Regions from separate parts of the Massilia putida genome, predicted to be linked through region 1. Evidence: predicted binding sites of a transcription regulator. Region 1 holds the regulator's gene; each other region holds the start of a gene.
What was found. The regulator sigma-54, encoded in region 1, starts transcription at its own class of promoters, with help from an activator protein. The targets are predictions, from matches to a motif close to TGGCANGNAANCTGCTTT.
Positions count from the first base shown of each region.

Region 2: a site for sigma-54 is predicted at 3,860-3,877, ahead of glnA (type I glutamate--ammonia ligase). Genes of this name have one in related genera too.
Region 3: a site for sigma-54 is predicted at 4,081-4,098, ahead of BVG12_RS31690 (circularly permuted type 2 ATP-grasp protein). Genes of this name have one in related genera too.
Region 4: a site for sigma-54 is predicted at 5,960-5,977, ahead of BVG12_RS21635 (TldD/PmbA family protein). Genes of this name have one in related genera too.

Region 1 covers NZ_CP019038.1:4,519,084-4,526,403, reverse strand. Annotated here, with positions in the region: gene rapZ (RNase adapter RapZ) at 1-818, shown strand, start outside; partial or broken gene BVG12_RS22310 (APH(3')-II family aminoglycoside O-phosphotransferase) at 910-1,690, opposite strand; gene BVG12_RS22305 (Rv1443c family protein) at 1,687-2,160, opposite strand; gene BVG12_RS22300 (enoyl-CoA hydratase/isomerase family protein) at 2,157-3,242, opposite strand; gene hpf (ribosome hibernation-promoting factor, HPF/YfiA family) at 3,470-3,829, opposite strand; gene BVG12_RS22290 (RNA polymerase factor sigma-54) at 3,900-5,399, opposite strand; gene lptB (LPS export ABC transporter ATP-binding protein) at 5,402-6,196, opposite strand; gene lptA (lipopolysaccharide transport periplasmic protein LptA) at 6,193-6,771, opposite strand; gene lptC (LPS export ABC transporter periplasmic protein LptC) at 6,811-7,320, opposite strand, start outside.
Region 2 covers NZ_CP019038.1:5,298,049-5,305,368, reverse strand. Annotated here, with positions in the region: gene ntrC (nitrogen regulation protein NR(I)) at 1-534, opposite strand, end outside; gene glnL (nitrogen regulation protein NR(II)) at 599-1,684, opposite strand; gene BVG12_RS25780 (DUF4124 domain-containing protein) at 1,701-2,216, opposite strand; gene glnA (type I glutamate--ammonia ligase) at 2,379-3,794, opposite strand; gene BVG12_RS25770 (rhodanese-like domain-containing protein) at 4,110-4,568, shown strand; gene BVG12_RS25765 (NHL repeat-containing protein) at 4,669-5,754, shown strand; gene BVG12_RS25760 (TAXI family TRAP transporter solute-binding subunit) at 5,826-7,172, opposite strand; gene BVG12_RS25755 (transglycosylase domain-containing protein) at 7,213-7,320, opposite strand, start outside.
Region 3 covers NZ_CP019038.1:6,629,030-6,636,349, reverse strand. Annotated here, with positions in the region: gene BVG12_RS35735 (methyl-accepting chemotaxis protein) at 1-1,099, opposite strand, end outside; gene BVG12_RS31700 (hypothetical protein) at 1,227-1,997, opposite strand; gene BVG12_RS31695 (sensor histidine kinase) at 2,200-3,993, shown strand; gene BVG12_RS31690 (circularly permuted type 2 ATP-grasp protein) at 4,131-5,546, shown strand; gene BVG12_RS31685 (alpha-E domain-containing protein) at 5,546-6,493, shown strand; gene BVG12_RS31680 (transglutaminase family protein) at 6,495-7,307, shown strand.
Region 4 covers NZ_CP019038.1:4,387,003-4,394,322, reverse strand. Annotated here, with positions in the region: gene BVG12_RS21650 (TldD/PmbA family protein) at 1-979, opposite strand, end outside; gene BVG12_RS21645 (TldD/PmbA family protein) at 990-2,627, opposite strand; gene BVG12_RS21640 (TldD/PmbA family protein) at 2,846-4,183, opposite strand; gene BVG12_RS21635 (TldD/PmbA family protein) at 4,202-5,839, opposite strand; gene BVG12_RS21630 (S1C family serine protease) at 6,195-7,320, shown strand, end outside.

The sequences.
Region 1 (7,320 bases):
TCGCCCTGAACGTCCTCGAAGACGCGGGCTATTACTGCGTCGACAACCTGCCCCCCGCCCTGCTGCCGGCCCTCGTCGGCACCATCGAAGGCGGCGACACGAAACGCATCGCCGTCGCCGTCGACGCGCGCAGCGCCGAATCGCTGGCCGAACTGCCGACGACCGTCGCCCTGCTCCGCGACGCCGGTCACCAGGTCAAGGTGATCTTCCTGACCGCCAGCACGCACTCGCTCGTCGCGCGCTTTTCCGAGACGCGCCGCAGCCATCCGCTGTCGCACGAACTGCGGCCGGGCGAGAACCCCGCGTCGCGCCGCACGCTGATCGAATGCATTTCGGAAGAGCGCGACCGCTTGGGACCGATCGAGAAGATGGGCCACGTGATCGACACGTCCGAACTGTCGGCCAACAAGCTGCGCGCCTGGGTCAAGGAACTGGCCGAGGTCACGTACGCGCCGCTGACCTTGTACTTCGAATCGTTCGCGTTCAAGCGCGGCGTGCCGCTCGACGCCGACTTCGTGTTCGACGTACGCGCCGTGCCGAACCCGTATTACGACCTCACTTTGCGCCCGCTGAACGGCAAGGACGCCCCCGTGATCGCCTTCCTCGACGCCCAACCGCAGGCGGCCGAACTGCTGTCCGACATCCGCGCCTTCATCACCAAGTGGCTGCCGTCGTTCAAGAAGGACAACCGCAGCTATCTGACGGTGGCGGTCGGCTGCACGGGCGGCCAGCACCGGTCCGTGTACATGGCGGAGCGGCTCGGCGCCTATTTCGGCGGCACGGAACGGGTCGTCGTGCGGCACCGCGAACAGCCCTGACACGGCCAACGAATCGCAGGCGTCACGCGTGGGCACGGGTGCCCACCCGGCCGCCTACACGTAGGGCGGGCACCCCATGCCCGCGCGGGAATCAAAAGAACTCGTCGAGCAGCCGATAAAAACGGCTGCGCGCAGCGTCGAAGCGCGTGCCGTAGGCGTCCAGGAACGGCTCGACCCACGCGTCGCCCAATGCTTCCGCGATGTCGCGCGTGGCCAGCGCCAGGTCTTGCCAGCGGTCCGCCACGCCCAGGCGGCCGCAATCGATCCAGCCCGCATCCCCTTCATCATCGACGATCAGGTTCGGCAGGCAGGCGTCGCCGTGCGTGACGACCAGGTCTTCGCCATGCGGCGCCTGCGCGGCCATGCGCGCGAACAGCACGGCGGGCCCGGTGCCGTGGTGTTCATCGTCGAGGTCATCCTCGTCCACCAATCCGGCCTCCAGGCGTGCCTTGGCCCGTTCGATGCGCCGGGCCGCGCGGTGGTCGAACGGGCACGTGGCGATATCGAGCGCGTGCAGCGCCCGCAGCGCCGCCGCCAGCCGCGCGACCTTGACGGCCGGCGCCAGGCGGGCGGCCAGCAAATCGCGCCCCGGCACGGCGCCGAGCAGCAGCCAGTCCATACCCGCCTCCTGCGTCAGGTCGAGCACCGGCGCGCACGGCACGCCGGCGCCGGCCAGCCAGCCAGCGCAGGCGCGCCGCCTCGTCGCGCAGTTCCGCCAGCGGATCGGCGGATTCGGTCTTCGCGAACAGGACGGGCTTGCCCGGTGCGTCGAGACGGAACACGTCGGCCTCCGAACAACCGGTGTCCTGGCCCGTCCAGCGGTAGCCGGCCAGGCGTGCCGTCCAGGCGGCGGGTGCGTGTGGTCGCGTCATGCCGTCTCCGGTCGGCTAGCGCCGAAGCGCCGCCGCAACCGCGCGTGGCGATGGCGGAAGAACAGCGCCACGCTCGCGCGCACGAGCGCACGCGGGAGCGGACGGCGCGGGCGGAACGTCAGGTTGTCGATCACGCTGGCGCCGCGCGGTGACGGCGAGATCGTGCGCTCGTGCTGCCAGAACGCCATCGACAGCATCGGCGAGCGTTCGAGAAAACGCCGGCCCGGGTCGAGTTCGACGAGGGTCAGGTCGCTCCAGTCGATGGGCAGCACGCGCAGCAAAAGAAGCCAGCTGCGGCACAGGCGCTGGCCCGGTGCGCAGGCATCCGCAGGCAGCGCACGCATCCCGCGCGGGAACGTCATGCGCAGCAGCGGCGACATCTCGTCGGCAATGCCGTCGACCGACGTCGCCCATCGCCACACCGTGTCCGGTGCGGCGGCCAGCTCGGACTCGAAGCGCAGTTCGATCACGAATCGCGCAGATCGCGCAGCGGATGCGCGTGCGCCGGCCACACGGGCGCGAAAAACCACGCCACCATCTCCGGCGTGACGTCGGCGAGCAGAGGCGGTTTCCACTGCGGCGTATTGTCCTTGTCGATCACGAGCGCGCGCACGCCTTCCAGCACCTCGCCGTGTTCGAACGTGCGGCGCACGAGCGAGCGTTCCATGCGCAGGCAGTCGGCCACGCCGAGGCTTGCGCCGCGCACGAGCATCTCGCGCGTCACGGACATCATCAGCGGCGAGCGCTGGCGCATCGTGGCCAGCGTCTTGTGCGCGAACGGGCTCGCATCGGTTTCCAGCGATGCCATCACGGCCGCGACGGAGTCCGCGCCGAAGTGGCGGTCGATCGCCTCGCGCTGCGCTGCCAGCTCGCCGGCGTCGGGCGCGAACGGCGCGGCAAACGCGCGGATCGCGCCCGGCAGTTCCGCGCCTGGCGTCGACTCGATCAGCGCGCGCAGCGCGTCCAGTTGGGCGGCCGGTACGAACACGTCGGCCAGGCCGACGTAGATGGCGTCCGCGGCGCCGATGGTCACGCCCGTCACGCCAAGGTAGTGGCCTAGGCGGCCCGGCGCATGCGACAGGAAGTGGCTGCCGCCCACGTCCGGAAACAGGCCGATGTTCACCTCGGGCATGGCGATCTTCGAGCGCTCCGTCACGATGCGCAGGCCGCAATCCGGCCCGCCCTGGGCGATGCCCATGCCGCCGCCCATCACCACGCCATCCATCAGCGCGATATACGGCTTCGGGTAAAAGTGGATCAGGTGGTTGAGCGCGTATTCCTCGGTGAAGAAATCTTCCAGCAGCGGACTGCCCGTCTGCGGCGTGGCTTTGCCGGCCTCATGGAAGAAGCGGATGTCGCCGCCGGCGCACAAGGCTTTCTCGCTCGTGCTGGCGATGACGACGGCGTCGATGCCGGCATGTTCGCGCCAGGCGAGCAGCGTCGCAGTGAGTGCGCGGACCATGTCCAGCGACAGCGAGTTCAGCGCTTTCGGTCGGTCCAGGGTGATGATGCCCGTGCGGTTGGCGATCCGCGTCAGTACGTGTTCGGTCATGTCTCTTCGGCGCGTCGAAAAACCTGCTGCGCGTTGCACTGTCGTTCCGCGATGCTCGCTGTACTCGTCGTACAGCTGCGCTTCTCAAACAACATTGCTGCCGCTCGCGACGGTTTTGCGAGGCTCCTCCTTGTTATTGAAATAATCAGAGATACATTGTAGCGCCCATAAAAACGAAAAGGGCGCCAATGCGCCCTTCGTTCCTCGGTGCTGCGGCTGGCGTGGTATCACGCCGCGACGGCAGCTTCCTCTCCTCCTTCGGACATGCGCTTGATGCACGCGTTGTCATGATCCTTGAGCATTTGCTTGTACTTGACGACCTGACGGTCGAGGCGGTCCATCAGCATGTCGATCGCGGCATATAAATCGTGCGCGGCACTGGCGACATGGACGATCTTGCCCGCGACACGCAGGTTGATCTCCGCTTTCTGGCGTTTTTCTTTCTCGGTGAGATTGTCGATGCAGAGGATGACGTGGGAATCGATCACTTGATCGAAATGGCGGGTGATGCGTTCGAGCTTGTTCTGTACGTATTCTCGGATGGCTGGAGTTACATCGAGATGATGTCCGCTGATTGTGAGATTCATACACACTCCTTTGAAGATGCGTTGCCGTGCGCGCATCAAGCGCAAATGGCAACGTTGTTGCAAGAGTTTGCTACAAGGATTTGCGGAGGCTGACGGGTGGAATCTTCAGCGCCTCACGGTACTTCGCGACCGTGCGCCGCGCGATCACCATTCCCTGTTCCCCTAGCATCTCCGCGATCTTGCTGTCGGATAAGGGATTCTTGGGGTCTTCTGCTCCTGTCAGTTGTACGATGAGGGCCCGTATTGCCGTCGACGATGCTTCGCCTCCCGCTTCGGTGGCAACGTGACTCCCGAAGAAATACTTCAACTCGAACATGCCGTGCGGGGTCAGCATATATTTCTGAGTTGTGACTCGAGAAATTGTGCTCTCGTGTAGACCTAGTGTATCAGCTATCTCACGTAAAACAAGGGGCCGCATCGCGACTGCGCCATGCGAGAAAAAGTTGCGCTGGCGATCCACAATAGCCTGGGCCACGCGCAGGATCGTGTCGAAGCGCTGCCGCATATTCTTGATGAGCCACTTGGCTTCCTGCAACTGTGCACCCAGCTGTGTTTCTGATTTCCCCTGCTTCATCAGCGAGGCGTACAGGCTGTTCACGCGCAGGCGCGGCATCACTTCCGGATTCAGCTGCACGCTCCAGCCGTCCTTGGCGCGGCGCACGATCACGTCGGGCACGACGAAGTCCGACACATCCGAGGCGAACGCCGCGCCCGGATGGGGGTTGCACTGGCGGATGACGGCCTGGGCTTCGCGCAGGTCTTCGTCGTCGCAATCGAGCGCCTTTTTGAGCTTGTTGAATTCACGCTGCGCGAACCACGTCAGGTATTTTTCGACGATGACGAGCGCCATGCGCCGCGTGACGAGCGGCACGCCGGGCATGCGGCGGATCTGCAGGGCCAGGCATTCGGCCGCGCTGCGCGCACCCACGCCGGGCGGGTCCATGCTTTGCACGAGGGCGAGCGCCATGCGCAATTCCTCGAACTCGATCTCCAGTTCGGCCGGCAGGCGCGCGTGGATGTCTTCCAGCGGCTCTTCCAGATAACCGTTGTCGTCCAGCGCATCGACGACGAGTTCCACGAGCGCGCAGTCGCGCGGCGCGCAGCACGTCAGGCGCACCTGCTCCATCAGGTGCTCGCGCAGCGTGACGGGACTCGCTTCCAGTTGCGGGCGGCCGTCTTCATCGTCGCCGCCGCTGCCGCTGCGGCCGTACTCGCCCCAGTCCTCGCCGGCTTCGCTGCCGCCGCCTTCGCCGCTGTCGCCACCCGCTTCGCCGTTCTCGCCATTGCCATGCTCGGCGGGCGCGCCGCCCTCCTCGCCCGAGCCCTGCGCGGCCGGCGCCTCACCGGCCTGCGTCGATGCCGGCGCGCTGTTGATGGCGCCGTCGGCCAGCAGGCGCACCGACCGGTCGAGCGGATCGTCGAGCCGTTCGAGCAAGGGGTTCTCGCTCAAGACCTGCTCGATTTCCTGGTGCAGCTCCAGAGTCGACAGCTGCAACAGCCGGATCGATTGCTGGAGTTGGGGCGTCAGTGCAAGGTGCTGTGAAGTCTTGAGTTGCAGCGTCTGTTTCATGACTACATTCGGAAGTGTTCGCCCAGGTAAACGCGGCGCACCGATTCATTGGCGATGATGTCGTCGGGTCGGCCGGATGCCAGCACCGCCCCCTGGTTGATGATGTAGGCGCGGTCGCAGATGCCGAGCGTCTCGCGCACATTATGGTCCGTGATCAGCACGCCGATGCCGCGCTCCTTCAGGAAGCGCACGATACGTTGGATCTCGATGACGGCAATTGGATCCACGCCGGCGAACGGTTCGTCCAGCAGCACGAAGCGCGGATTGGTCGCGAGGGCGCGCGCGATCTCCACGCGGCGGCGCTCGCCGCCCGACAGCGACAGGGCCGGGCTCTCGCGCAACTTTTCGATCTGCAGCTCGGTCAGCAGCTCGTCGAGGCGTTCGGCGATGCGCGTCTTGGTCAGCGGCTTGCCGTTCTCGCGCTGCAATTCCAGCACGGCGCGGATGTTCTCTTCGACCGTCAGCTTGCGGAACACCGACGCTTCCTGCGGCAGGTACGACAGGCCCAGCAGCGCGCGCCGGTGGATCGGCAGGCGCATGATGTCGGTGCCGTTGATGTCGATGCTGCCGGCGTCCGACGGCACCAGGCCCACGATCATGTAGAACGACGTCGTCTTGCCCGCGCCGTTCGGCCCCAGCAGGCCGACGACTTCGCCGCACGCGACCTGCAGCGACACGTCGCGCACCACGAGGCGCTTGCCGTAGCTCTTCTGCAGGCCCTTGACGACCAGCGTGCTGCCGCCGCATTCGACCGGCGGAACCTCGGTGCGTACGTCCATCGTGCGGGCCTCCGTCATTGCTTGCCCGCCGGTGCCGGGGCGGCCGCCGGGGTCGCCTGCGCCGGCGCACGGTGCGGCTGCAGCGTGATGCTGCCGCGGCCATTGCCCGGCTTGTCGGCGCCGGTGGCGTCGTTGCGGCCGACCAGCACCTCTTTGCGGTTGTCGTAGGAGATGAATTTGCTGTCCATTTCCTGCGTGACCTTCTGGCCCTCGAGCTGGCGGATCATCGCTTTCGAGAACAGCTTGACGAGGTCGTTGCGCTCGTCGTATTCGATGCGCTGGGCGCGGCCTTCGTCCCACAGGTCGGGGCCGCCATCGCGCTTCTGGCGGAAGGTCGCGAGCTTGCCCGGCTCGGCCGTCAGGATGAACGTGTGGTAGCCGTCCGGCGATTCCTTGACCTCGGCGCGGTCCGACTTGAGGATCATGGTGCCGCGCGTGATGATCACGTTGCCGGTGGCGACATAGTTCTGCGTCACCTGGTCGACGTTGGCCTTGTCGTACTGGATGTTGATCGGCTTGAGCGCGTCCGCCCTCTCGGCCGAAGCAGCCAGCGGCACCAGCAGGAAGATGGCGGCGGCGAGTATTTTTTTCATTCGGTTGTCCTCTCTATTGGCCTATTGGCTTCAGCGGGCTCAGCGCGACTGGCGCGGCGGATAGCTGATTGCGCCGCGGCCGCCCAGTTCGATCTGCTGGGTGGCGTTGTTGGCCACCATGCCCACGGCGTCGACCGATGCTTTACCGAGCGTCATGTGGATCGGCCGGTCGGTCTTGGCGATCTCGTCGTCCGTCAGCACGGTCAGCACTTCCGTGCGGATCCGCAGCGGCTGCGACGCCGCGTTGCCGGGGCGCTGGATGTCGACGTTGCCGGTCAGGTCGATCTGGTTCTGGTTCTGGTTTACGAGCGCGTGCTCGGCCGTCATCGTCATGGGCGGATGCTCGGTGGTGAGGCTCTGCACGACGGGCTTGTCGACGAGGGCCGTGTTGTCGGCCGGGCGGTGCGTCAGGCGTTCGCCCGAGATCACGTAGCGCGGCTTGCCGGCCTCCGACATGCGCACCCAGCTGAAGTTGTCGACGATGTAATCGGGCTCGTTGCCCGGGTTGGCATGCGGCCCGCTCTCCTCGCCCTGCATCACCTGCACGAG
Region 2 (7,320 bases), 780 kb from region 1:
GTGCAGGGCGCGTGCGACGAGTTCCTTGCCGGTGCCCGATTCGCCGGTGATGAGCACCGTCACGTTCGACTGCGACAAGCGGCCGATGGCGCGGAACACTTCCTGCATCGCGGGGGCCTGGCCCAGGATCTCCGGGGTTTCGCTGGGCGCGATGTCGACGCTGGCTTCGCGCAGGCTTTCCTCGAGGGCGCGGCGGATCAGGGCGACGGCCTTGTCGATGTCGAACGGCTTGGCCAGGTATTCGAAGGCGCCACCCTGGAACGAGGCGACGGCGGAGTCGAGGTCGGAAAAGGCGGTGATGACGATGACCGGCAGGCCGGGATGGCGTTCCTTCACGATCGCCAGCAGGTCCAGGCCCGATTCGCCCGGCATGCGGATGTCGGACACCAGCACCTGCGGCGTGTCCGTCTCGAACGCCGCCAGCGCTTCGCGGCCGCTGGCAAAACTCCGGGTGGCGAGGTTCTCGCGCGCCAGGGCCTTTTCCAGCACCCAGCGGATCGATGCATCGTCGTCGACAATCCAGATTGGTTTCATGTAGTTCTACTTCCCGCGAAGGTTCAAGGGGGGATTGCCGGATGCGCCCCTCGTTTTCACCCGCTTATGGCAGGGGAATCAGGATGCGGAAATCCGTCAATCCAGGCCGGCTTTCGCACTCGATCAACCCCAGGTGCTGTTGCACGAAGGTCTGCGCCAAGGTCAGCCCGAGACCGCTGCCGCCTTCGCGCCCGGAGACAAGCGGATAGAAGATGCGGTCGCGGATGTCGGGGGCGATGCCCGGTCCGTTGTCGATGATATGCAAGTCTAATGCCAGGCCGTAACGTACCTTCGCGAGCGTCATCTGGCGGGCCACCCGGGTGCGCAGGACGATCTCGGCGTCGCCCGCCGCGATACGTTCGCGCAGGGCCTGGGCGGCGTTGTGGACGATGTTCAGGACGGTCTGGATCAGCTGCTCCTTGTCGCCGCGGAACTCGGGAATCGACGCGTCGTAGTCGCGCCGGATGGCCAGCCCCGACGGGAATTCGGCCAGCACGAGACTGCGCACGCGCTCGCACACTTCGTGGATGTTGACGTCGCCCACGATGTGCGGCCGGCGGTGCGGCGCCAGCAGGCGGTCGACGAGCGTCTGCAGCCGGTCGGCCTCCTTGATGATCACCTGCGTGTACTCGCGCAGGGAACTGAGGTGCACGTCCGGCAGTTCCAGCTCCAGCAGCTGGGCCGCGCCACGGATGCCGCCCAGCGGGTTCTTGATCTCGTGGGCGAGATTGCGGATGAGTTCCTTGTTGGCCAGGCTCTGGTCGAGCAGGCGCTCCTCGCGGTCGAGCTTGAGTTGCTGGACGTTCTCGCGCAGCTCGACGACGACCTCGGCCTCGCCGGCCGCGCTGACGATGCTGTGCACGTGCAGCGGGTCGCGCGCCGGCCGGAACAGCGTGAGGTCCTGGCGCAGGTCGGCGTATTTGTGGGCGATCGCCTGCTCGCACAGGGCGCCCAGTTCCTCGCCGTTGGTGAACAGGCCCACGAGCTTCTGGCGCGACAGCGACTTGACGGAAATCTCGAGCAGGTGCTCGGCGGCCGGATTGGCGTAGCGTACGAGCCCATCGGCATCCGCCACGAGCACGGCGGAGGCGAGCATGTCGAGGCCTGCGAAACGGTCGTGCTGGAGAGAATGGGCCTGGGTTCCGTTCATCGCAGGGGTGCCGTCCTTATCGTATGTTGGCGATCTCGCGCTTGAGCGCTTCGATGTTCTTTTCGCTGCGGCCGATGTCGTCGCGCATCTGGGCCACGCGCTCCTGGTACTTCGCGTAATTCTTTTCGTTGCCCTGGCGTTCCGGTTCGCCGTTGTTGAAGACGCGTTTCAGGTCCGCCAGCTTCCGTTCCTCGGCATGCAGCTCGTCTTCGAGGATCGCGCGGCGGTCGTCGTCGCGCGCGCGCTGCGTGGCCGTGTCCACGCGCGGGAATCCAGTGGGATTCGGTGCCGCCGCTGCCGGACGCCCTGCCCCTTGCCGCATCGTCACCGCGGGCGCGGCGCGCGGCACCGGTGCCGGGGCCGAGATATAGCCGGGCAGGTCGAGCACCTTGCAACCGGGTTTATTGATGTCGGTGAATTCCACCCGGCCATTCTTGTCGACGCATTTGTAGACGACGGATTGGGCGCGCGCGCCGTCGTGCGCGGCAAGTCCTGCGAGCAATGCCAGGCGCAGGAGGAAGCAGCTTGTCATTCGCATCAGGTCAGTCTGGATGCATGGTTGGGAAGCTTCCGACTATACCCCATCCAAGAAAAAACGCGAGGCAGCCGGCTGGCTTTCCCCGCGTTTTCGTTACCGTGTGGATACACTCCAGTGCCGGTCGTTTCCAATCCGGCACCAGGTGATGCCAACGAATTACGACGAGTAGTACATGTCGAATTCGGCCGGGTGCGGGGTCATGCGCAGACGCTGGACTTCCTGCATCTTCAGGTCGATGTAGGCGTCGATCATGCTGTCGCTGAACACGCCGCCGCGGGTCAGGAACTCGCGGTCGTTGTTCAGGGCTTCCAGCGCTTCTTCCAGCGATGCGCAGACCGTCGGGATCAGCTTGTCTTCTTCCGGCGGCAGGTGGTACAGGTCCTTCGTCGCGGCTTCGCCCGGGTGGATCTTGTTCTGGATACCGTCCAGACCGGCCATCAGCAGGGCTGCGAAGCACAGGTAGACGTTGGCCAGCGGATCCGGGAAGCGGGTCTCGATGCGGCGGCCTTTCGGGTTCGCCACGTGCGGGATACGGATCGATGCCGAACGGTTACGTGCCGAGTAGGCCAGCTTGACCGGGGCTTCGTAGCCCGGCACCAGGCGCTTGTACGAGTTCGTGCCCGGGTTGGTGATGGCGTTCAGGGCGCGGGCGTGCTTGATGATGCCGCCGATGTAGAACAGTGCCGTTTCCGACAGGCCGGCATAGCCGTCGCCTGCGAACAGGTTCTTGCCGTCTTTCCAGATCGACTGGTGCACGTGCATGCCCGAGCCGTTGTCGCCATTCATCGGCTTCGGCATGAAGGTCGCGGTCTTGCCGTAGCTGTGGGCGACGTTCCAGATCACGTACTTCAGGTTCTGGGTCCAGTCGGCGCGCTCGACCAGCGTCGAGAACTTGGTGCCCAGTTCGTTCTGGCCGGCGCCGGCCACTTCGTGGTGGTGCACTTCGACCGGGATGCCCATCGATTCGAGGATCAGCGACATTTCCGAACGCATGTCCTGGAAGCTGTCGACCGGCGGGACCGGGAAGTAGCCGCCCTTGACGGTCGGACGGTGGCCGCTGTTGCCGCCTTCAAATTCTTTCTCGGTCGACCAGGACGCTTCTTCCGAATCGATCTTGACGAAGCAACCCGACATGTCCAGTTTCCAGCGGACGGAGTCGAAAATGAAGAATTCCGGTTCCGGGCCGAAGTAGGCGGTGTCGCCGATGCCCGACGATTTCAGGTACGCTTCGGCGCGCTTGGCGATCGAACGCGGGTCACGGTCGTAGCCCTTGCCGTCCGACGGTTCGATCACGTCGCACTGCATGAACACGGTCGTCTCTTCCATGAACGGGTCGATGTTCGCGGTGTTCGGGTCAGGGATCAGCAGCATGTCCGATGCTTCGATGCCTTTCCAGCCGGCGATCGACGAGCCGTCGAATGCGTGGCCGGATTCGAACTTGTCTTCGTCAAAATGCGAGATGGGAACGGTCACGTGCTGTTCCTTGCCGCGGGTATCGGCGAAGCGCAAATCAACGAACTTGACTTCGTTGTCCTTCAGCATCTGCATTACATCTGCGGCGGTCCTTGCCATTCGTATCTCCTAAGTCAAAAAGGGGTGTCGACGCCAACCGGGCGTGCGACAGGCGCATAACCTTCTAAGCAGAAATTATGCCAGCATTTTTCCATGAGCAAATAAATAATGATTACTTTGAGGCCCGTCAATTTGCCCCTTAAAATCAATGACACCGTATGGGCGCACGGATTTGATGCAAACCGATACATACGCACCAAACAAGTGCAATTTATCGAGTATGCACCAACTTGATGCGCTCTGCACCAAAAGTGCGAGACGAAGCTTAGCAACGACCCGCAACGGTGCGCAACCAGCCTATAGGGAATTGATGACATGACGACGACCGACGAGATTCTCGCCAACGCCCGGGCCCGTGCGCCCGGCCAGCCGTACGCGGGGGCCGTCACGCCCCGGGAAGCGTTCGAACTTCTGCAATCGGATCCCAGGGTCAAGCTGGTCGACGTGCGCACGAATGCGGAACGCGACTGGATCGGGCGCCCGGCCATTCCGGAAACCCAGCACGGCGCCGTGCAGTGGACGCTGTATCCCGGCGGCGCGCCGAACCCGGATTTCGTCACGCAGCTGAAGAACGTCGCCACGCCGGACGACGTCGTGCTGTTCCTGTGCCGCTCCGGCGTGCGCTCGCGCCACGCGGCGCGCGCGGCCACGGAACTGGGCTACCCGAACGCTTTCGATATCCTGGAAGGCTTTGAAGGCGACCGCGACCCCGAAGGTCATCGCAAGACCGTGGGCGGCTGGTGCAAGGCCGGCCTGCCCTGGATCGGCGCCTGAACCTGCGCCTCGTCTCCCGGTCGTAGTGTGAGAATCGCAGAGATTCCACGCGGTGCGCGCGTGCTAGCATGCCGGCTCGATGCCGACTGGAGATGAGACGATGACGACCGAATCCGCTGTCCCCGCCCGCCTGCGCGTGCGCCTGCTGTGCGCGGGCGTCGCGGCGCTGTTGTGCGCCTGCGGCCCTGGCGGGCCCAAGCGGGAAACAAACAACGGCGGCGGTGGCGAAAGCGGCCCGGGCACCGGCATCAGCGTGCTTGCCGGCGATGCGGTCACCGGCGGCAGCGTGAACAATAAAGGAACGGCCGCCCGCTTCAACACGCCGCGCGGCCTCACTGTCGACACGAACGGCAACGTGTACGTGGCGGACGAGGGCAACGTCGCGATCCGCAAGATCGCGCCGGACGGCACGGTGACCACGTTCGCCGGCCTGCCTGGTGCCGCCGGCACAACCGACGGCAATGGCAACCGCGCCCGCTTCACCCGGCCGACCGCCATCACGATCGACGGCAACGGCGACCTGTACGTCATCGACAACCTCGCCATCCGCAAGATCGCCCCGGACGCCACCGTCACCACGGTGGCAAGGCTGTCGTTCGGCACCTTCGGCATCGAGGCCCAGAATTTTCCGGCCGGGATCGCCGCCGACGGCAACGGCAACCTGATCGTCACCTCGGGCGTCGACACGCGGCGCATCCCGATCTCGAATCCGAACCGCTCTACGACGCTGGAAAACGGCGCCGTCCAGGCCATCTACGGCGCGGGCCAGCTGGTGCCGCGCGGCGTGGCCATCGATCCCGACGGCACGGTGTACGTCGCCGACCTGACCAAGACGCTCAGCCGCGCGACGTCCGGCGCCACCACCCTGACGCCGTTCGTCGGTGCGCGCAACCAGGCCGGCAATGCCGACGGCAACGCGTCGATGGCACGCTTCCAGCAGCTGGTAGCCCTCGCCATCGACAAAAAAGGGAATCTGTACGGCGCCGACGCCATCAACAACACGGTGCGCAAGATCACGACGCCGGACGGGTCCGTCACGACACCGGCCGGCACGGCCACGTCGACGACGCTCAGGACGGGCAAGCTGCCCGGCAGCTTCGCGCAACTGCGCGGCATCGCCGTCGACGGCGGCGGCACCTTGTACGCGACGTCCGGCAACGCCGTCGTAAAAATCGTCCTGCAGTAGGGTGGGCGCCCTGTGCCCACGCGTGACGTCAACACTGAGATGGCGTCATCGCGTGGGCTCGGTGAGCCACCCTACGACGCCAGCGTGGCCCGCACGCGCTGGCGCACGAAGTTGATGTGGCTGCGCAGGCCGTACAAGGCGTCCGCGTACGCCAGCGGGATCGAGATGTGGTTGACGCGCTGCTCGATGTCGTCGAGGCGGCGCAGCAGCTCCGCGCGCGCCTCGTCGCGGTGTTCCTCTCCCGCGTTTTCCAGCGCCTGCTCGACGGCGCGCAGCTGGCCGTACCAGCGGTACACGCGCGAGCGGATGCGCCACACGTACAGCGGCGGCACGATCTTCGACAGCGGGATGATCAACGCCGCCAGCGCCACGACGACGACCCACAGCCGGTCGAACAGGTTCGCCAGCCAGAACGACAGGTAGCGCTGCAGGAACGGCGGGCCGTCGCGGTAATACTTGGCCGCTTCGCGCGCCACCGGGATCTCCGTATAGCGCGGCGACGGGAATTGCCCTTGTTGCTGGAACCAGCCCGTGCCGCCGTGGATGTCCGTGGCCGCCTTGACGAACAGGTCGATCAGCGCCGGGTGCAGGTCCTCGCGCGCCACCAGGGTCGCCGTCGGCGCGATCAGGTGCATGTCGTGCGCGGGGATGTCGCGTCCGAGGTCGACGATCCCGCGCGGCAGCACGACGTGCGTCAGGAACGGCAGCCGGCGCGTGTACGCTTCGGCCTGGTGAAAGTTGAACAGGCGGATGCCGGGCGTCTGCAGCAGCATCTGGATCAGCGGCGCTTCCGGGGCCGAACTGAACACGAGACCGTCGATGCGCCCCGCCAGCAATTCCACCGTGGCGGGCGTGTTCTCGAGCGCGGAGATCGTCAGCTGGCGCGGCTCCAGGCCGTTCACGGCCAGCACCTGGCGGAACAGCTTCGGCACGCCCGTCCCTTCCGGACCGAGGTTGATGCGCAAGCCCTTCAATTGCGTGACGCTGCGCACGTCGAGCTTGCGCCCGCCCGCATCGCGCTCGCGCAGGAACAGCCAGACGGGTTCCGTGAACAGGCTGCCGAGCGAGACGAGGCCGCGGCGCTCGGCCTGCGCCTCGCTCGTCGAGCCGCTCTGCACGAACGCGATGTCGGCCTTGCCGTCGATGAGGCGCTGCAGATTGTCTTCCGACCCGGGCGAGCGTCGCAGCTCGACCCGGATGCCGTCGCGGGCGAGGTTGTCCGCGTACTTGCGGCCGAATTCCTCGTACGCGCTATTGTCCTGGCCCGTCGCAAGGACGACGTGGCGCGGCGGCGCCGGGTCGACGACGATGTACGCGACGATGCAGGCGGCCAGCACGAGGACGGCGGTCGGCGCCACCGCCACGAGCAGGTCGCGCAACGACACGAGGCTGAATTTACGCAGCGGGAGCCGCTTCATGCGGCCCGGCTCCCGTGCGGCGGGCTAGGGAACCCCGCGCTCACTGCAACACTTCGTCCACGGCTGCCGGCTTGGCGTGCTGGGCCTTCGGCGGCGCGTCCGCCTCGGGGTCGGGTTTCGCGGCCGGCTTGCGCGGGCCGGATGGCTT
Region 3 (7,320 bases), 2.1 Mb from region 1:
CGATGTCGGTCGTGAGGTCGCTGGCGGCGACGCGTTCCGCGATCTCGACGGCATTGTTCAACGGCTGGGTCACGGAGCGGGCGATCATGGCGAGCATCAGGCCGCCGAACGCGAACAGCGCGGCGACGGCGGCGAGCATGCCCAGCCGGGTGCGCTCGAGCGTGCCGATGCGGGCATCGAGCAAGGCGTTGAACTGCTCCGTGGCCTTGCCCGCGAACGTGTATTGGGTATCGATCGCCGCGGTCGTGCGCTTGACGTACTCCGATCCGGAGAACGTGAGCGTGTCCGCCTTCACGATCTGCTCCATGGCCAGCTTCATGGTCTGCTGCGCCTGCTCGCGCACGTCGCGCGTCAGGTCTTCCAGCGGCGCGGTCAGCGCGGGATTGGCGCGCGCGGCCTTGTCGAACTGGCTCGTGGTCTGGTGCAGGCGGTCGGCGACCCGCGCCACGATCGCGGACAGCGCCAACCGGTCTTCCGGCGTGACGCTCTTCATGGCCAACAGGCCGGCGCCCTTGGCGCGCATCTTGCCGAGTTCCTCCGACAGATAAGGCAACTGGTAATCGATGGCCTGGATCAGCTGGTAGGAATCGACGTCCGGATCGAGGTTCAGGCCAAAGTGATCGGCCACCTGGTCCTCGACGTCCAGCAGCTTGGACACCAGGGCGGTGTGCCCCTCATAGCTCTCGGGCACCGTGATCGTGCCCGCGGCGACGCGCCCGCGCAGCGTTTCCCAATCGCGTTTAGCGTCGGCCCAGGCCTGGTCGATGCGCGGATCGTGGAGGTCGGCGACGATGGCCGCCATGGCCGCGTAGTTGGCGTCCACCTCGCGCTGCTTCGCCTCCCGCTTGGGGATCGCCTCGGCAATGCCGCCGACCACCAGCGCCGCCAGCCCGCGATGCTGCTGCGTCGTCTGGATGGTCGCGAGGACCGTGGCCACCGGCGTGCGCGCCGCGGCTTCGAGCCTCAGGGCATCGAGCGCCGCGCTGGTGTCTTTCAGGTACAGGGTGGCCGGGATGGCGGCGACGATGATACCGACGACGCTCAAAATAGTGAATTTTTGCCAGAGCAGCAATTGCTCGAGGCGACGTTGTAAGCCCATGATGTTTCCTTGCTGCAAATTTTGAGGACGCAATATTGTATCCGCAAGGAAACAATAAATACAGCAGACGGGAAATGCAATGCAAATCGGTGCGATTCGGCGCAGATGCGACAAATCGGCCGTGGCGTCAGATCGGATCGGTGGCCAGCCTCGAGCGCCGCACCGGCGCGCGGATGCCGTAGCGCTGCGCCGACTGGCGCACGAGGTTCTCGAACCACGGCGGCGCGTCGGGGGCGATCACGATGCTGCGCAGTAGCCGGCCGGCGTCGATCGGCACGACGATGCCGGGCTGGCGCAGGCCGGGCGCGGGCGCGTCGCGGGTGCGGTCGATGATCACCCGCACCTCCTTTTCGTATTCGTAGGCCTTGGTCTTGTACGCGAAGATGCGCGTGTAGTCGGGCGACACGTCCAGTTTCGGGTCGCTCCAGTGCTTGACGTATTCCACGCGCGCGATCGAGATCTTGTGCTCGGCGATGTCGGCCACGGTGGCCGCCAGCTGGCCGACGGTCGACGTCAGCGCCACGGCGCATTCGGACTTGCCGTACAACGCCCACATGGCGGCGCTGTCGTCCTGGTTGCGGTGCCAGCAATTGATGAACACGGACTCGCGCATCCGCCGCTTGAACTGTTCGTAGTCGTAATCGATCTCGCCGCGGGCATGCGCGTCGCTGATCTGCGTGCGCAGCGACGGCGTGAACGCGCCCTCGAACTTGTCGCTGAAGTGGTCGGCGCGGCAAAAGAACAGCGTGGAATTCTCGAAGAAATCGAACAGCTTCGCCGCATCGAGATAGCGCCACAGGACGGTGTCTGGGCGCAACTGCTCCCCGGTACTGCGCCGGTCGGCGTCGACCAGCCGCGCATCCCGGATCGGCATCCTGTTGATGACTGAAGTGCCCATGGCTTGAAACTGTGGTTTACCTCGGTGGTTATATACGATTGTAGTGCGCGATTGTAGTGCGCGCGCGTGCCGGCACGCCGCACGGGATGAGACCGTATTTTGGCAAGCCCTCCCATGCAGGTAGAATGAATACAAAGGAAGCCCAACAACGTCACGATTGCCCGCGGGCATGAGCCGGCGAACGCGGGGCACGAACCGTTCTATGATCATTCAGAGAACACATCGGTACGTCAATATTGCAGCGGCCATCAGCATTCTAGTGCTGCTCGTGGGCATTTCCACGCTGGCCGTCGGCATCCAGCGCACGGCCGCGTCGTGGCGCTGGGTCAATCACACGCGCGAAGTGCTGCAGCACGTGCAGGGCGCCCAAAGCCTGATCAACGAGGCCGACGCGCTGCAAAAATCGCTGCGGCTGGACTACAACCGCCGCGACGACGCCGATTTCCAGGCGCGGCTGACGGCCCTGCCGGAAGAAGTCCGGCTGCTGACACGGCTGACCGCGGACAATCCCGTCCAGCAAAAGACGCTGGACGACCTGCGCCCCGTGCTCGACGAGTACATCCGCAGCCTGCGCACGGGCCTGGGGCGCAAGGCACCGTATCCCAGCCGGGAGGACGAGCGGGCGCTGCGCCAGACCATCGCGGCCCGGATCGCCGCGTTGCAGCGCGAGGAAGAACGCCTGCTCGCGCTGCGCGACGCGACCGTCGCCGCCGACCGCGCCCGGACCATCGGGGCCGCCGGCACCGTGTCCGTGCTGGCGGTCGCCCTGCTGTTCTTCGTGCGCGCGATGGCGCGCCGCGACGCCGCCTTCCTTGCCTCCGAACGGGCGAATCTCGATACCACGCTGCGCAGCCTCGGCGAAGCCGTGATCGCCGTCGACATCTCCGGCCACGTCCGCTTCATGAACCGCGTGGCGGAACAGCTGCTGGGCTGCGACGAGGCGCACGCGCGGGGCCAGTTGCTGACGACCGTGTTCCGCATCGCGCGCTCGAGCGCCGACGACGACGCGCTGGCCGCGGCGTTGCGGGCGGCGCTGCGCGACAAGCGGGCCGTGGCCGCCGTCCCGATCGCCGGCAGCGGCCCGGGACAACCGGAGCGGATGCGCACCTGGCTGCTCAACTGCCAGCCGCTCGTCGTCCACGATCAGGTCCATGGCGCCGTGATCAGCATGCTCGACGTGACGGACTTGAAACGGGCGCAGCGCGACCTCCGCGACGCCAACCAGTTGCTCGAAGACCGCATCCGGGATCGCACGGAACAACTCGCCCAGGCCAATATGGAATTGCGCGCCTTCGCCCATACGATCGCGCACGACCTGCGCTCGCCGCTGCGCGACCTGCAACGCGATGCGGCGGCGCTGCTGGCAGGCGAGGCCGGCGCGCTGAGCGAGACGGCTACCCGGTCCGTGCGCCGCATCCTTGCCGTCAGCCGGCACATGGACCGGCGCGTGACCGACCTGCTGGCCTACAGCCAGCTGTCGCGCACCGAACTGCGCCTGCAGAACGTCGAACTGGACCGCGTCGTGCAGCTCGCGCTGGGCGACATGGACACGGAGATCGGCGCCAGCGGTGCGCGGATCGAGTGCGCGTCGCCGCTGCCCGCCGTGCTCGGGCACGAAGCCGTCCTCGTGCAGGTCTTCGACAACCTGATCGGCAACGCGCTCAAGTTCGTGGCGCCTGGCGTGGCGCCCCACATCCGCATCGACGGGCGCGTGGACGGCGACGCGGTCCACGTGCGCATCGCGGACAACGGCGTCGGCATCCCCGAGGACAAGCGCGAGCGCGTGTTCGACGTGTTCGGACGCCTGCACGGCGGCGACGCGGGCCAGGGCACGGGCATCGGCCTCGCGATCGTGAAAAAAGGGGTCGAGCGGCTCGGCGGCACGATCGGCGTCGAACCGGCGCCCGCCGGCACGGTGTTCCGCCTGTGCCTGCAACGGCCGCGCCAGATCGCGGCGCCGGCCAGCGCGCCCGTGGATGCGCCGCCGGTGGCCTGACCCGTCAGGTCGAGGAGGCCCTTGCCCGCGAAGGCGACGGTCAAGCCGCCGCCGCACCACGAGGGGGCGTTTCGCCCCGGATTTCTCTGGCACGTTTCTTGATACGTCTTCCTTGTCGACACTCACGGAAGGCGGCCATGAATCACTTTTTCAACGAGATGACGGCAGGCGACTCGGGCGCCGTACGCGAACACTACCGCGCATTCGACGCCTGGCTGCGGCACCAGCCCCCCGAACGGATCGAACGCAAGCGCGCCGAGGCGGACCTCACGTTCCGCCGCGTCGGCATCACCTTTGCCGTGTATGGCGACGGCGCCGGCACGGAGCGGCTGATCCCCTTCGACACGATCCCGCGCATCATCCCCGCGCACGAGTGGGCGGCGCTGCAGGCGGGCCTCGCGCAGCGCGTGCAGGCGCTGAACATGTTCGTGCACGACATCTACCATGAACAGAACATCGTCCGGGCCGGCATCATCCCCGCGCAGCAGATCTACCAGAACGCCCAGTACCGCCCCGAGATGCAGGGCATCAGCGTCGCGTCCGACATCTACGCGCACATCGCGGGCGTGGACATCGTGCGCGCCGGCGCGGGCGAGTTCTACGTCCTCGAAGACAACCTGCGCGTGCCGTCGGGCGTGTCGTACATGCTCGAAGACCGCAAGATGATGATGCGCCTGTTCCCCGAACTGTTCGCCCGCCACCGGATCGCGCCGGTCGAGCACTATCCCGACATGCTGCTGGAGAACCTGCGTTCCGTCGCGCCGGCGGGCGTGCTCGATCCGACCATCGTCGTCATGACGCCGGGGATGCACAACTCCGCCTACTTCGAGCATGCCTTCCTCGCCCAGCAGATGGGCGTCGAACTGGTCGAGGGCAAGGACCTGTTCGTCGATGCGAACGCGGTCTACATGCGCACCATCCGCGGGCCGCGCCGCGTGGACGTCATCTACCGGCGGCTGGACGACGACTACCTCGATCCCCTCGCCTTCCGCGCCGATTCCACGCTCGGGGTGCCCGGCCTCTTGTCCGTGTACCGCGCGGGCCGGGTGACGCTGGCGAACGCGATCGGCACGGGCGTCGCCGACGACAAATCGATCTACCCGTACGTGCCGGACATGATCCGCTTCTACCTGTCGGAAGAACCGCGCCTGAACAACGTCCCGACCTGGCAATGCCGGCGGCCGGAAGACCTGTCGTACACGCTCGCGCACCTCGACCAGCTCGTCGTGAAGGAGGTGCATGGCGCCGGCGGCTACGGCATGCTGATCGGCCCCGCGGCGTCAAAGCAGGAGATCGAGGACTTCCGACGCCGCCTCGTCGCGCGCCCGGACGGCTACATCGCCCAGCCGACGCTGGCCCTGTCGGCCTGTCCGACCTATGTCGAGAGCGGCATCGCGCCGCGCCACATCGACCTGCGCCCGTTCGTCCTGTCGGGCAAGACCATCGCCATGGTCCCGGGAGGCCTCACCCGCGTGGCGCTGCGCGAGGGATCGCTGGTGGTGAATTCGTCGCAGGGCGGCGGTACCAAGGACACCTGGATACTGGAGGAATGATGCTGAGCCGCACCGCAGACCACTTGTACTGGATGGCACGCTACACCGAACGCGCCGAGAACACGGCGCGCATGCTCGACGTGGCCATGCAAACGTCGATGCTGCCGCAGTCCGCCGTCGACACCGAGCAGGCCTGGCGGGCCATGCTCGGCATCTCCGAGCTGCAGGATGCGTTCGACGCCACGTACGGCACGCTCGACGCGAAGAACGTGCTCGCGTTCATGGTGTGCGACCCGGCGAATCCGTCGTCGATCGTGTCGTGCCTCACGGCCGCGCGCGAGAATGCGCGGGCCGTGCGCGGCGTGCTCACGACGGAGGTGTGGGAAACGCAGAACGCCACCTGGATCGAATTGCGCGACCGCCTGCGCGTGAGCCTCGACGCCGACCCCGGCGAGTTCTTCGACTGGGTCAAGCACCGCTGCCACCTGGCCCGCGGCGTCACGCTCGGCACCATGCTGGACGACGAGGCCCTCGTGTTCATCCGCCTCGGCGCCTTCCTGGAGCGGGCGGACAACACGGCGCGCCTGCTGGACGTGAAGTACCACGGCGCGGGCGCCGGCGCCACGCACGACGTGCTCACGCAGCGCGAGTTCTACTACTGGGCGGCGCTGCTGCGCTCCGTGGCGGGCTTCGAAATCTACCGCAAGGTCTACCGCGATTCGATCACGCCGGCGCGCGTGGCGGAACTGCTGATGCTGCGCGCCGACATGCCGCGCTCCCTGCTCGCCTGCATGCAGCAGGTGGTCGCGAACCTGAAAGCCGTGCGCAACGACGTCTCCGCCGGCACCGAACGGCTGGCGGGCAAGATGCACGCCGAGCTGCAGTTCGCGCGCATCGAGGACGTGCTGGCCGCCGGCATGGACGAGACGCTCGGCAAGTTCATGGAAAACATCTACGCGCTGGGCAATGGCATCAGCCGCGATTTCCTCGTTCCGCTGGGAGCCTGACATGCACCTGTCTATCCGCCACGAAACCCTGTACCGCTACACCCAGCCGCAGGCCTACAGCATCGAGCAGCTGCACCTCACCCCGCGCGCCGAGCCGCAGCAGCAGGTGCTGTCCTGGCATATCTCGACGCCGGGCCATTGCGAAGCCTACGTCGACGCCTTCGGCAACGCCTCGCACATGCTCACGCTGAACGCGCCGCACGACGTTGTCCGCATCGTCGTCGAGGGCATCGTCGCGACGGTGCCGCTGCCCGGCGGGCGCCTGCGCGCGCACGACAACCTGCCGCCGCTGATCTTCACGGTGCCGACAAGCCTGACCCGGCCGACGGCGCTGCTCGCCGACGTCGCGGCGGCATCGCTGCCGGCCTTGGGCAACCCCGTCTGCACGGCCAACCTGCTGGGGCTGGCCGCGCACATCCAAGGTGCGGTCGCGTACCAAACGGGTGCCACGAACGTCGCCACCACGGCCGCCGAGGCATTGCTGCTCGGCGCCGGCGTCTGCCAGGACCACGCCCACGTCTTCCTCGCGTGCTGCCATGCGCACGGGGTACCGGCGCGCTACGTGTCCGGCTACATCGACCCCGGCTCGACGGGCCACGCGGCCAGCCACGCCTGGGTCGACGCGTGGGTCGAGGATCCCGACTTCACGGGCTGGGTCAGCATCGACGTGACGCATGCCCGGCTGATGACCGACGGGTACTGCCGCCTCGCGATCGGACGCGACTATGAATCGGCCGCCCCCGTGCGCGGCATGCGGCGCGGCGGGGGCGACGAGGTCATGCGGGTCGAGGCGAAGATCGTTCCCGTCCAGTGAACGGGTCGCATGG
Region 4 (7,320 bases), 130 kb from region 1:
GCGGCACGCCGTTCTTCTGCGCCCAGAAGCGGGAGTAATCGAGCGACGCCACCTTGCCGTTCTTGACGAGGTCCGTGCGCCGGCGCGCCAGCATGGCCTGCGTGTCCCACGGGCTGACGGGTACGTCCTTGTCCCACGGGTCGGTCCAGATGTTCACCTGTTCATCGAACAGCTTTTCGCCCAGCCGGTTGCCGCCGCCCTTTTTCGCGAGGAAGCTGCGGCCCTCGTCGGCCTGGCGCGCGCCGAACGCGTTCACCATGCGCCCGACGATTTCCGAAGTCGCCGCCGGTTCCAGGATCACCGTGTAGCGTCCCGGCTCGATGGCTTTCGCATCGACGGAACGCAGCGCCTTTTCGATCGCGACGTCGACCGCCTCGCGCGCATCGAACCGCTGCGCATCGACGGCCGCGCGCGTGACCCAGCCGGAGCCGCGGCCATCTTCCGTGCGCGCCGTGCAGGTGAAGTTCAGGCCGGTGTATTCGCGGTGGCCGAACACGCCCTTCGAATTCGCGATGGTCTGGAAGCCCGTCGAATCGGTGAAGAAGCCGGCCGTGACGAGTTTCCGTTTGCGGCCTTCGGTGATCGCGTGCGCTGCGACTTCCGCGCGGTAGTCCGGATCGATGGCGGCCGTCGCCGCGACGTATTCGGCGCTGGCCTTGAAATCCTGCCTGGCCGGCATGGGCACGTATTCCGGATTCTCGGGCGCCAGGCGCGCGATGTCCTCGGCGCGGCGCACGGTCCGCTCCAGCGATTTATCGTCGAATTCGTTGACGGTCGCGGTGCCCTGGCGCTTGCCGTAGGCGACGGTGACGACGAGGCTGCGGTCCTCGTTCAGCCCCGCCGTCGACACGCTGTTGCGCGCAAAGCGGATATTGCCGTTGCGGCTGCCGGACAGTGTGACGCTGCACTCGTCGGCCTTGGCCATGCCCAGCACGCGGTCGCAGATCTGTTTCGCTTCCTCTGCATTCAACTGCTTCATGCTGTCTCCTTCAGCCGATCTTGCGGCCGGTGTTGATCACGTTGATGCCGTTGAAGCGCGTGGTCGCCGTGCCGTGCGAGACGGCGCTGACCTGGCTCGGCTGCCCCTTGCCGTCGAAGAAGGAGCCGCTCATGCGCCAGTCGCGTTCATCGCAGATGGCCGTGCAGGCATTCCAGAAGTCCTGCGTATTCGACTGGTAGGCCACGTCTTCCAGCATCTGGCCGATCTTGCCGTCGCGGATCTCGAAATACAGCTGGCCGCCGAACTGGAAGTTGTAGCGCTGCTGGTCGATCGAGTACGAGCCGCGGCCGAGGATGTAGATGCCCTTCTTGACGTCCTTGACCATCTCGTCCGGCGTGAGCCGGTTCTTGCCGGCGACGAGCGACACGTTCGGCATGCGCTGGAACTGCACCTTGCTCCAGCTGTCCGCGTACGAGCAGCCATGCGATTCCTGTTCGCCGATGATGTGGGCCTGGTCGCGCGTGGCCTGGTAGTTGACGAGGATGCCGTCCTTGATGATGTCCCAGCGCTTCGCCGGCACGCCTTCGTCGTCGTAGCCGACGGCGCCGAGCGAACCTTGTGTCGTTTTCTCGCCGACGAAGTTGACGATCTTCGAACCGAAGTTGAATTGTCGGGACTCCCATTTATCCAGCGTGCAGAAGCTCGTGCCGGCGTAGTTGGCCTCGTAGCCCAGCACGCGGTCCAGCTCCGTCGGGTGGCCGACGGATTCGTGGATCGTCAGGAACAGGTTTTCCGGCGCCAGCACGAGATCGTACTTGCCCGGGTCGACGGTGCGTGCCGTGAGCTTTTCGCGCGCCTGGCGGCCCGCGTTCCGTGCTTCCTCGACGATGTCGTAGCCACCCTTGTACAACGTGGTCACGCCGCCAGCCGCGCGGATTTTATGTTCGGGCTTCACGTCGAACCATTCGTAGCCCATGCCCACGGGCGGTGCCAGCCCCGCACGCGAACGGAATTTGCCGCTCGCCTTGTCGACGGCCGTCGCGTTGATCGGCGCCCACAACCGGTGGATGTCCTGGTCGATGTACGAGCCGTCCGTCGACGCGAAATACTTTTGCTGGTTCACCTGGAACAGGTTCGCCGTCATGAAGCTGGCGCCGGCCGCGAGGCCCGCCTTGTTCGCGGCGATCAGCATGTCGGCCTTGTCCTTGACGGGCACGGTGCGCCAGTCGCGTTTGATCGGCGTGGCCCAGGATACTTCGCCCACGCCCTTCGCGGGTGCGAGCTGCACGGGTTCCGTCTGCAGCTTCGCGTTCGCCTTCGCGATGGCCACGGCCTGGCGCGCGGCGCCGGCGACGGCGTCCGGGCTCAAGGTATTCGTAGCGGCGAAGCCGTACGCACCGGCCGCGATCACGCGCACGCCGACGCCCGTCGATTCGGTATTCGTCACGCTCTCGACGTTCAGGTCGCGCGTGGTGATGAATTGGTTCAGGTAGCGGCCGATGCGCACGTCGCAGTAGGAGGCGCCGGCTTTCTTCGCCGCGTCCATCGCGGTGTCGGCCAGCGATTTCTTGAAGCTTGAGGCCAGGGGGTTGAGCAGTTCCTCGGCGGCGATCGCATTGCCGAACACGGGGACCAGCAGGGTGCCGGCCGTGCCGGCTCCGATTTTGAGGAAGGTACGGCGTTCCATTATTTCTCCAAGTGCCGCATGCCACGGCACGATTTCATCAACGCTGCCTTAACCCGTCATTCCCGGCACTGCCGAACATGACTTCCCGCGAAAGCGGGAATAGTGCCCCGGCACTATTCCCCCCATACTGCGTTTGCGAATAGGCGGAGTTCACTGCTTCTACACACTCAGCATGACCCCCGCGTGCGCGGGGATGACGTATCAAACGTTGCGGCCGTTCAGACAGCGTCCGACAACGACGTGAAGTTGAAGTCGCGCACCTTCATCGGCGGAATCAGCATCTGGAACGGCACCTCGTCGCCACCGATGACGACCGGCTTGCCGATCTCCTCGATGTTGTTGAGCATCGTGACGGGGCTTTCGTTGAAACGGAAGTTCTTGATCGGGTACTTGATCTTGCCGTTCTCGATGTAGAACGTGCCGTCGCGCGTGAGGCCCGTCAGCAGCACCGACTGCGGGTCGACCATGCGGATGTACCATGTGCGGGTCACGAGCACGCCCTTCTTGGTATTCGCGATCAGCGCCGCCGTCGACTTGTCCGTGCCGGCCATGATGATGTTGCCCGGCGTGGCCGTGGCCTGCACGCCCTTCTTCTTGGCCCAGTACTGCGAGTAGTTCAGCGCGTTGACCTTGCCGTCCTTGATCAGGTCCATGCGCTTGCGCGCGATGAGGTTCTCGGTATCCCACGGCAGCACGGGCACGTCCGGGTTCCACGGGTCGGCCCAGATATTGACCTGCTGGTCGAACAGCTTGTCGCCCAGGCGCGAGGCGCCGCCCTTCTTCGACAGGAAGCTGCGGCCTTCGTCGGTCTGGCGCGCGTCGAAGCCGAACAGCATGTAGCCGAGCAGCTCGGACGTGGCGGCCGGTTCCAGGATCACGGTGTAGCGGCCCGGCTCCAGCGCTTTCGCGTCGACGGAACGCAGCGCCTTTTCGATGGCCACGTCGGCCGCTTCGCGCGCGTCGAATTTGTTCGCGTCCGAGGCCGAGCGCTTGACCCAGCCGGAGCCGCGGCCGTCTTCCGTGCGCACGGTGCAGGTGAAGTCGAGGCTCGTCTGGTCCTGGTGGCCGTACACGCCGTTCGAGTTGGCCACGCTGGAGAAGTTGGTGCCGTCCGTGAAGAAGCCGGCGGCCACGAGCTTGTTCTTCTTGCAGGCTTCGATCGCATAGGCGGCGGTCTGCGCGCGGAATTCCGGATCGATGGCGGCCGTCTTCGCATTGAACGTCTGCGACGCCTTGTAGTCCTGCTTGCCGACGGCCGGCATGAATTCGGGATTTTCCGGCGCCAGGCGCGCCAGGTCCTCGGCGCGGCGCACGACTTTTTCCAGCGACTTGTCGTCGAACTCGTTGATGGTGGCGGTGCCCTGGCGCTTGCCGAAAGCGACCGTCACGGCGATGTTGGTGTCGTCCGCGAGGCCGGCGGTGGAGACCTGGTTGCGCGCGAAGCGGATGTTGCCGTTGCGGCTGCCGCTGACGGTGACGATGCATTCGTCCGCCTTCGAGAAGGACAGGACGCGGTCGCAAATGTGTTTGGTTTGTTCCTGGGTCAGGATGGTCATGGTTTGGGGTCTCCTGCCTTAGCCGATCTTGCGGGCGGTGTTGATGACGTTGATGCCGTTGAAGCGCGTGGTCGACGACCCGTGCGACACGATGCTGATCTGCGGAGGCTGCCCTTTTCCGTCGAAGAAGGAGCCGCCCATGCGCCAGTCGCGCTCATCGCACACCGCCGTGCAGGCATTCCAGAAGTCCTGCGTATTCGACTGGTACGCCACGTCTTCCAGCATCTGGCCGATCTTGCCATCCTTGATCTCGTAGAACAGCTGGCCGCCGAACTGGAAGTTGTAGCGCTGCTGGTCGATCGAGAACGAGCCCTCGCCCACGATGTAGATACCCTTCTTGATGTCCTTGACCATCTCGTCCGGCGTGAGCTTCTTCTTACCGGCCTGCAGCGACACGTTCGGCATGCGCTGGAACTGCACGTTGCTCCAGCTGTCCGCGTACGAGCAGCCGTCCGACTCTTCCTTGCCGATGATGTGGGCCTGGTCGCGCGTGGCCTGGTAGCTGACGAGGATGCCGTCCTTGATGAGGTCCCAGCGCTTCGTCTTGACGCCTTCGTCGTCGTAGCCCACATTGCCCAGCGAGCCTGGCGTCGTCTTGTCGGCGACGATGTTCACGTGGGGCGAGCCGTAGTTGAACTTCTTCGATTCCCATTTATCGAGCGTGGCGAAGCTCGTGCCGGCGTAGTTGGCCTCGTAGCCCAGCACGCGATCGAGCTCGGTCGGATGGCCGACGGATTCGTGGATCGTCAGGTACAGGTGTTCGGGCGACAGCATCAGGTCGTACTTGCCCGGCGTGACCGACTTCGCCGTCAACTTGCGCTTGGCGTCGCGGCCCGCGGCGCGCGCGTCCTCGATGATGTCGTAGGACTTCGTGTACAGCGTGGCGACGCCGCCGGCCGCCTTGATCTTGTGTTCGGGCCTGGCGTCGAGGTATTCATAGCCCATGCCGACGGGCGCCGACAGGCCGTTCCGCGAACGGAACTTGCCGCTGGCCTTGTCGACCGCCGTCGCGGAGAACGGCGCCCACAGGCGCTGGATGTCCTGATCGATGTACGAGCCGTCGGTGGACGCGAAATATTTCTGTTGCTGGACCTGGAACAGCATCGACTGCATGAAGCTGGCGCCGGCGTCCATACCCGCCTTGTTCGCCGCGATCAGCAATTCGGCCTTGTCCTTGATGGGCACCGTGCGCCAGTCCTTGACGATCGGGGTCGCCCACGCCACCTCGCCCACGCCCTTGACGGGTGCGAGACGCACCGGTTCGGACTGCAGCCGCGCGTTCGCCTTCGCGATCGCCACCGCCTGGCGCGCCGCGCCCGCGATGCCGTCCGGCGTCAGGTCGTTGGTGGCGGCGAAGCCGTATGCGCCATTGCACAGCACGCGCACGCCGACGCCGGCCGATTCCGTGTTCGTCACGTTCTCGACGTTCAGGTCGCGGGTGATGATGTACTGGTTGAGGTAGCGGCCGATGCGCACGTCGCAGTAGCTCGCGCCGGCCTTGGTGGCGGCATTCAGCGCGGTATCGGCCAGCGCCTTCTTGGCCGCGACGGGCATCGAGGTCAGCATCTCCTCGGCGGCGATGGCGTTGCCGAACACGGGCACCAGCATGGCGCCGGCGGTGCCGGCTCCGATTTTAAGGAAGGTACGGCGTTCCATGGGGTCTCCTGAAATCACACAACATTTTTTTGACAGCGGCCCGGGTCGCGGGCGGCTCGTTCTTGTTGACTGCTCCGGTGCGAAAGCGAAAACACCTTAGCAGCAAGTTGACGTTTTGAATAGGCAATCTTCATGCCATGGATGAGGCCGCGGATCTGGCGGGGTTGCGGGCATTTCCGGTGTCCGCGACTGTCCGCAGAGTGTCCGCGACGGGGTGGCCGGACACCCTCGTATGTATGCACAACATTACGGGATGGTTACGCGTGAGAATTCGTGCATTTTTACAGTTACGCACCGTGTATATTGCGACGGCAACGCTTGCATGTCACATTTCGCACACCGGAACAGGGAATTCATGAAGATCGTCCGCCTTGCCGCGGCTGCCGCGATCGCGCTGGCCAGCTGCACGCTCCACGCCCAGGATGCCAGCCAGGCCACCGCCCCGCCGACTGCCGCGCCGCCCGTCTCGCCGGCCGTCGAGAACTCCGTGGTCAAGATCTTCAGCACCGTGCGCCGCCCCGACCCGTTCAAGCCCTGGACCAAGGCCACGCCGCAGGACATCACCGGATCGGGCGTCGTCATCGAGGGCAAGCGCATTCTCACCAACGCCCACGTCGTCGGTTACGCGAGCCAGGTGGAGGTGCAGGCCAGCCAGGACGGCGACAAGGTCGGCGCCACCGTCGTCGCGATCGCGCGCGGCATCGACCTGGCCCTGCTGAAACTGGACGACGAATCGTTCTTCGACAAGCACCGTCCGGTCAAGCGCGCGAGCGTGCTGCCGGACGTGCGCGACGCCGTGATGGCCTATGGCTATCCGCTCGGCGGCACGTCGCTGTCCGTCACGAAGGGCATCGTCTCGCGCGTCGAATTCGTCCCTTACGGTTACGGCAGCGCGGGCCTGCGCGTGCAGATCGACGCGGCGATCAACCCCGGCAACAGCGGCGGCCCGGTGATCGACGGCGACAAGATGGTCGGCCTCGCGTTCTCGGGGGCTGCCAACGCCCAGAACATCGGCTACGTGATCCCGAACGAGGAAGTGGAACTGTTCCTGCGCGACGTGGCCGACGGCCGCTACGACGGCAAGCCGCTGCTGCTGGACGATATCCAGACGCTGGAAAATCCGGTCCTGCGTCAATACCTCAAGCTCGACAAATCGGTCGACGGCGTCGTCGTGCACCGTCCCTACCGCAGCGATGCCGCGTATCCGCTGAAGGAATGGGACGTCATCACGCGCATCGGCGACTATCCAATCGACGACCAGGGCATGGTGAAACTGGGGCCGAACCTGCGCGTGCGTTTCCAGTACCGCGTGCAGCAGGTCGCGAAGGACGGCAAGGTGCCGCTGACCATCGTGCGCGCCGGCAAGACCATGCAGGTGCAGGTGCCCGTGGGCGGTCCGCGCCCCCTCTTGATCCCGCCGCTGGACGGCGCCTACCCGTCGTACTTCGTGTACGGCCCGATCGTGTTCTCGCGCGCCACAG